DNA from 3 places in the Halomonas sp. AOP7-E1-9 genome. Region 2 is predicted to be linked to each of the others. Evidence: predicted binding sites of a transcription regulator. Region 2 holds the regulator's gene; each other region holds the start of a gene.
The links. Region 2 encodes sigma-54, which starts transcription at its own class of promoters, with help from an activator protein. Its sites were predicted from a motif close to TGGCACNNNNNTTGCTNT; they were not measured.
Positions count from the first base shown of each region.

Region 1: the regulator sigma-54 is predicted to act here: its motif matches at 566-583, upstream of ACT3R4_RS08600 (nitrate reductase).
Region 3: the regulator sigma-54 is predicted to act here: its motif matches at 1,230-1,247, upstream of ACT3R4_RS07350 (urease accessory protein UreD).

Region 1 is NZ_JBQSVC010000011.1:61,905-64,107, reverse strand. It holds gene ACT3R4_RS08605 (NAD(P)/FAD-dependent oxidoreductase) at 1-67, opposite strand, end outside; gene ACT3R4_RS08600 (nitrate reductase) at 826-2,203, shown strand, end outside.
Region 2 is NZ_JBQSVC010000001.1:171,868-174,070, forward strand. It holds gene lptB (LPS export ABC transporter ATP-binding protein) at 1-574, shown strand, start outside; gene ACT3R4_RS00840 (RNA polymerase factor sigma-54) at 698-2,110, shown strand.
Region 3 is NZ_JBQSVC010000009.1:29,374-31,576, reverse strand. It holds gene ACT3R4_RS07360 (TonB-dependent receptor domain-containing protein) at 1-468, opposite strand, end outside; gene ACT3R4_RS07355 (hypothetical protein) at 682-885, shown strand; gene ACT3R4_RS07350 (urease accessory protein UreD) at 1,289-2,164, shown strand; gene ACT3R4_RS07345 (urease subunit gamma) at 2,187-2,203, shown strand, end outside.

The sequences.
Region 1 (2,203 bases), on a different contig from region 2:
GGCTCGCCATGCCGTTGCCGATAACGACTAAGTGATCATCAGACGAGCACCGAGAGATAGCGATCATAGGTTGCTCCTTACTGTTTAGCGCTTGGCTACAAATGCCTATCCACAAATACTCGGCAGCGCTGAAGAAAAGCCAATAAAAAAAGCCCCTGAGTCAGCGTCCCGGGCAAATGGATTGCCAGGAAGGCCGTATCAGGGGCTTCGTTGCCCGGTAGCTGAGGCCAAACCCGTTAGCTGGGTTTCGCACAGAGCAGCCACCGTTGGCTGCCCGCTAAGCTTAAATTTATCTAATCAGTACAGGGCAATTAATCAGCCAAATATCGTTAATTATTTATTTTTTTATTGCTTATCAATAGCCTGTTTTAAGTAGGCAGGTTGACGATAACGCCTTTTTATCCGCCTAAGCGCAGACTGCGCACGCTATTGGTGCGCTAAGCGGTAAGAATGCACCGTGAGTAGTCAGCGTTAGCAAAAAACCTGCCTACAAGATAAGTCGAAAGATATTTTCTTGGTTACTAACCTTCTGTTTAATTTGGTGTTTTTGTTTTAATGGGTTGGTTGGCGTAGGCCTTGCTATTACCTTGGCAACAAGCAACAAAGCACAGACGGGTTTATCGGCACAATAAAATGCAGCCATTGAATTTGACGGGCAAATAACAACGCTAACGCCATCAGATGACAGGCCATTAATAAGTATGTCCAATCCCAGCAGTGCGACATTTGGCACCGGTGCAGGTGTCCCTGAGACAACGGCGTCCAGGCAGGCTTCTTTTGAGGCTAGCTTGGGCGCTTTTTGCTTTTAAGCGGGAGGAAATCAGTATGTCCCAGGCCACACGCTCGGCTTGTAAAGCAAACACAACGTGCCCTTATTGCGGTGTCGGCTGCGGCGTAATCGCCACTGTGGCTAGCGGCACAATCAGCGCCGTTGAAGGCGACCGCGACCACCCCGCCAACTTTGGTCGGCTATGTGTGAAAGGCTCGGCACTTCACGAAACCCTCGGCCACCATGACCGGCTCACCACGCCCTGGGTCGATGGCCAAGCGGTTGACTGGAATGTGGCGTTAACCACCTTGGCAGAGCGGTTGCAAACGACTCGCGCAACTTACGGCGCTGAGTCAGTCGGTGCCTATCTTTCAGGCCAGCTATTGACCGAAGATTACTATGTGGCCAATAAGCTATTTAAAGGCTTTTTAGGCACGCCGCACCTGGATACCAACTCGCGACTCTGCATGGCCTCTGCCGTGGCGGCGTATAAACGCTCGTTGGGCGCGGATGCTGTTCCCTGCAACTATGAAGATATTGAAGAGGCCGAGCTGGTGGTGCTGGTGGGCTCGAATCTGGCCTGGAATCATCCGGTGCTTTACCAGCGCTTAAAGGCCGCCAAAACGCGCAACCCGTTGATGCGCGTGGTGGTCATCGACCCGCGCGTGACCGACAGCTGCGAGATTGCCGACCTGTACCTGGGCATCGCACCCGGCAGCGATGCAGTGCTGTTTAACGGCCTGCTGGCCTGGATGGCTGAGAATAACAAGCTGGATCAGCTCTATCTGGATCGCCATACACAAGGTTTTGATGAAGCGCTGTTGGCTGCGAGCCACTGCGACATTAACGACGTAGCGGCCATATGTGATATCGACCCTGAGCGGCTGGAGACCTTTTACTACTGGTTTGCCAGCCAGCTCCATGTCGTGACGCTCTACTCCCAGGGCGTCAACCAATCCACCAGCGGTACCGATAAGTGCAATGCGATCATCAACTGCCATCTGGCGGGCGGCAAAATCGGATTGCCGGGGGCGGGGCCTTTCTCGATTACCGGCCAACCCAATGCCATGGGCGGGCGTGAAGTGGGTGGGCTTGCCAACCAGCTGGCCGCGCATATGGATTACCACACGCCCGGCGCCCTCAGGCGAGTCACCCGCTTCTGGGCGACGGAAACGTTAACTCCTGAATTGCCCCAGGCGCCTGGCTATAAGGCGATTGAGCTTTTTGAAGCAGTTGAGCGGGGCGACATAAAGGCGCTGTGGATAATGGCCACCAACCCGGTGGTCAGCTTGCCGGATGCCGCCCGCGTGCGGCGTGCGCTTGAAAAGTGCTCACTGGTAATTGTGTCTGAGTGCGCAAGCCATACCGACCTGCTGGCCTACGCCGATATCATTCTGCCCGCGACGGGGTGGTCTGAAAAAGACGGCACGGTGA
Region 2 (2,203 bases):
CCTGGTGAAGTCTGATGCGGGTACGGTGCGTATCGACGAGCAAGACTTAACCCGCGTTCCCATGCACGAACGCGCGATGGCCGGCATTGGCTATCTACCCCAGGAAGCGTCTATTTTTCGCAAGCTATCGGTTGCGGATAATATTATGGCGATTCTGGAAACCCGCAAAGATCTGGACAGGGCAGGACGAGAGCAGCGGCTTGAGGCCCTGCTTGACGACTTTCATATTACCCACATCCGTGACAACCTGGGCATGAGCCTTTCCGGCGGCGAGCGGCGACGCGTCGAAATTGCCCGTTCCTTGGCCACAGAGCCCGCGTTTATCTTGCTGGACGAGCCATTTGCAGGTGTCGATCCCATCTCGGTTGGCGAAATCAAGAGCATTATTCGCGCCTTAAAACAGCGCCACATTGGCGTGCTAATTACTGATCATAACGTCCGAGAAACACTGGATATTTGCGATATCGCCTATATTGTCGGTGACGGCCACATCATTGCTGGCGGTAGCCCTCAGACTATCCTTGATAACCAAAAAGTGAGGGAAGTTTACCTGGGTGCTGATTTTCGCTTATGAATTTAATTTCACCGCTAAACAGTGATCTGCAGTAAAAAATTTATCAGTGGCATGCTTATTGCACTTGCACAACAACATGACTCGCACTAGGGTGAAGCTTTCCGATTAACGAGTGGTTCTCAGATGGTCATGAAAGCTTCTCTCCAATTGCGTATCGGTACGCAGCTGACCATGACACCTCAGCTGCAGCAAGCGATTGCACTGCTACAGCTATCGACATTGGATCTACGTCAGGAAATTCAGCAGGCACTGGATGCCAACCCAATGCTGGAGCAGGAAGACGAGTTCGGCGAGCAGGCGACCGTCGAAACACCCGACGAGGAGTGGTCAGAAAGCATTCCCGAGGAACTGTCTGTCGATAGCGACTGGTCTGACACTTACCAGGACATGGGTAGCTCTGGCAGCAGCGAAGGCCCCGATTTTGAACGCCAGGCCGCGGGACAAAGCCTGCATGGACATCTCCTTTGGCAGCTGGCGATGACCGATTTTACGGCTCGTGAGCAGCTAATCGCCGAAAGCCTGATTGATGCACTGGATGCCAATGGCTACCTGACGCAGCCGCTCAACGATATCCGCGATGGGTTACGTGCTCAAAGCATCGAAGGTCTCAGCCAGCGAGAGTTGGAGACCATTCTGATGCGCTTACAGCAGTTCGAGCCAACGGGCGTCTTCGCCCGTGACTTGCGCGAATGTTTGATGCTTCAGCTAGCAACGCTCCCCGACGACACGCCCCTACTGGTTCCCGCGCGCCGATTGGTTCGTCAGTTTCTTGAAGCGCTGGGCAAAAATGACATGCGCCTATTAAAGCGCCGCCTAAGCCTGGACGATGAGCAGCTAGACGATGTGATCGGTCTGATCCGAAGCCTGGACCCACGCCCAGGCAGCGCTTATGGCGTCACCGACGATAGCTACATCACGCCCGACCTGGTTGTACGTCATGATCATGAAGGCTGGCACCTGGAGCTTAACCCTGAAGCCCTGCCCCGGCTGCGTATCCAGCCCGACTATGCCAGCTTAATCAAGCGTGCAGACAAGAGTCAGGATAACCAGTTTTTAAAAGAGCACTTGCAAGAAGCGCGCTGGCTAATCAAAAGCCTGTCCAGCCGCAACGACACGCTTCTACGCGTAGGACGCGAGATTATCACTCGCCAAATCGGTTTTTTAGAGCACGGTGAAGAAGCGATGAAGCCGTTGATTCTTGCCGATATTGCCGAGGCGGTTGAGATGCACGAATCAACCATTTCTCGAGTCACCACACAAAAATATATCCATACCCCACGGGGCGTATTCGAACTCAAGTACTTTTTCTCAAGCCAAATTAGCGGGCAGGATGGCGCAGACAGCCATTCAAGCACCGCAATTCGCGCCCGGCTTAAAAAGTTGATTCAAGATGAGCCTCCCGGCAAACCTCTTTCGGACAGTCGTTTGGTGACATTACTGGGAGATGGCGGCATCACAGTGGCACGCCGTACGGTGGCGAAATATCGTGAGTCGCTGGGCATTCCCTCATCAAGTGAACGTCGTCGTTTGCGTTAGTCGTTACAAGAGAAATGGCAAAACTCGCGACAGGGGCTTTGCAACACCGTAAAAAGGGTTACAATCGAAATTCAGTCCGATGGATAAGGAGCA
Region 3 (2,203 bases), on a different contig from region 2:
CCCTTTGGTGACGGTGAGGCTGTCGTAATTTTCAGGTGAGATATAAGACGTAGGCGCATCCATTCTTGCCGGGCAGGCGCCTAGCATTTGGCTGCCATTGGTCAGCACGCGAAGACGTGAGCCAAACATGCCACGGAACACCGGGTCACCGTTGGTGCCGCCATTGCGAATGGCAGAGAACCCAGGGATGGTCTGAAGATAGTCGGCGCCGTCGCTGGCAGGGGCCGGTTGCCGCGGTATACGCGGGTCGGTTTCCACCGTGAGCGGTGAGCTTAGCGGTACAGCGGTCACGACCATCGTGTTTAACGCATGATGATGCTCGTGGTGAGCGGCAGTCGCCTGTGCCCATACGCCTTGAGCAACAACGCTCGATGCGGCAGCGACGCTTAATGTCAGTACGTGTCGTTGAAAACGTTTTTTTAAGCGGGCAGGCGTAACGACGCCATGCCCAATAGTTAGATGCGGCATGATGATCCCTTTTTTGGGTGTAGACAGACGCCAGCCAGAAGCAAACTTCAGGCTAAAAAGGCTGACGATGTGGCGTTACACGATCCGAAAAAAGGGCGGAGCGCGCGTTAGCGCGTGGGGGTAGTTATCACAGGACTTTATAGCCTGCGTCGGTTGCGTCAGCAGCTTATTATGCGTAATAAACGCTTGTAAGCTGATCGGAGGGAGAGAGGTATGCGCCGTTGGGAACTGTTGCCAGATGGCACAGTAACCACATTGGTGGAACCAGTTAAATATCGGTTCTACTTCATCAGCATGGCCCGCATGGTGGTGGTTTGCTTGAGGGGCAGTATGTTGATGATGACCGCCGCCTTGATGGTTAGAGTGATGACTAGCTTCGTGATGTGCGTGATGTTGCCCATCGGACTGATACTGTGAAATCAGCGGCCCAACTAACAGCAGCTGCATCGCCACAAACGCCATACAAAGCGCAATGCGATACCAGAGCTTGTTTGCTGAGCATTGTAACTGCACGAAGCCATCTACCTTGGTGGGCAACAGACAAGCTGTTGACGGAGGATGGCCCAATAGTATCGGAAAGTTCCCAAATAAGAAGTGTTGGGCGTGTGGTCTTTTGACACACAAGGGGCGGTTAACTACTTGTTCTTTTTGGTGCGGCCGACCCTTTTAATGATCTTTTTTGGTGCAAAAAGCCGTTAGTGCTGATGGGTTATGACGGCTAAAACTTTGCAGCGATAGTAAAAGTCCACTTTTCACCATTTTGGCGCATTCCTTGCATTTGAAAGGCTATGACCTATTCAAAAGGATGCGATCGTCTTCCATGACCTTGCGCGAACTCGCTACACCGTCCGGCCACCGCTTTGATCAGGAACGCCACTGGGCGGCCTCACTGGCGCTGCGTTTTGCCAAGCGCGATGGCGCTACGCGGTTAATCCAGGCACGTCACCAGGGGCCACTTCGGGTCCAGCGGCCGTTTTATCCTGAAGGCCGCCAGGAGGCGTGCCATATCTACGTGCTGCACCCACCCGGAGGATTGGTCAGCGGCGATGCGCTCACCATCAAGGCGCACGTCGAGCAAGGCGCACATGCCCTGCTGACTACCCCCGCGGCGAATAAGCTTTATAAGGCTGACAGCCAGGGGGTTGCCTGGAGCCAGTGTACCGAGCTTGAGGTCGCCGATAGCGCAACGCTTGAGTGGCTACCTCAGGAAACCATTGCCTTTGATGGCTCTAAAGGTGAACAGCGTACGCATATTGATCTTCATGGTAGTGCTCGCTGTTTAGGCTGGGAAGTCATGGCCTTGGGTCGCCCCGCGAGCGAGTTGCCGTACTTGTCAGGGCGCATTGAACAGTTTTTTCGTTTGACGCTGGATGGCAAGCCGCTATGGCTAGAACGCCAGCCGTTAGACCCGTTACACCCGCGCTTTACGGGACGCTGGGGGCAGGGCGGCGCTACGGTGCAGGCCACGCTTTGGGCGGTGGGAATGAGTGATGCGCCAGCGGCGATTGAGGAGTTGCGTAATGCCCTGCCGGATAATCCACGCTGGGCGGTAACGGTGCGCCAGGGCGTTTTATTGCTGCGCTATCTGGGTAACTCGCGAAATGAAGCCTGGGCGTTGTGCGAACAGGCCTGGAAATTGCTGCGCCCGCGCTGGATTGAGCGTGAGGCCCATATTCCGCGTATTTGGTTAACTTAATCGACTCTGTTGGAGACGCTCTATGGAATTAACCCCAAG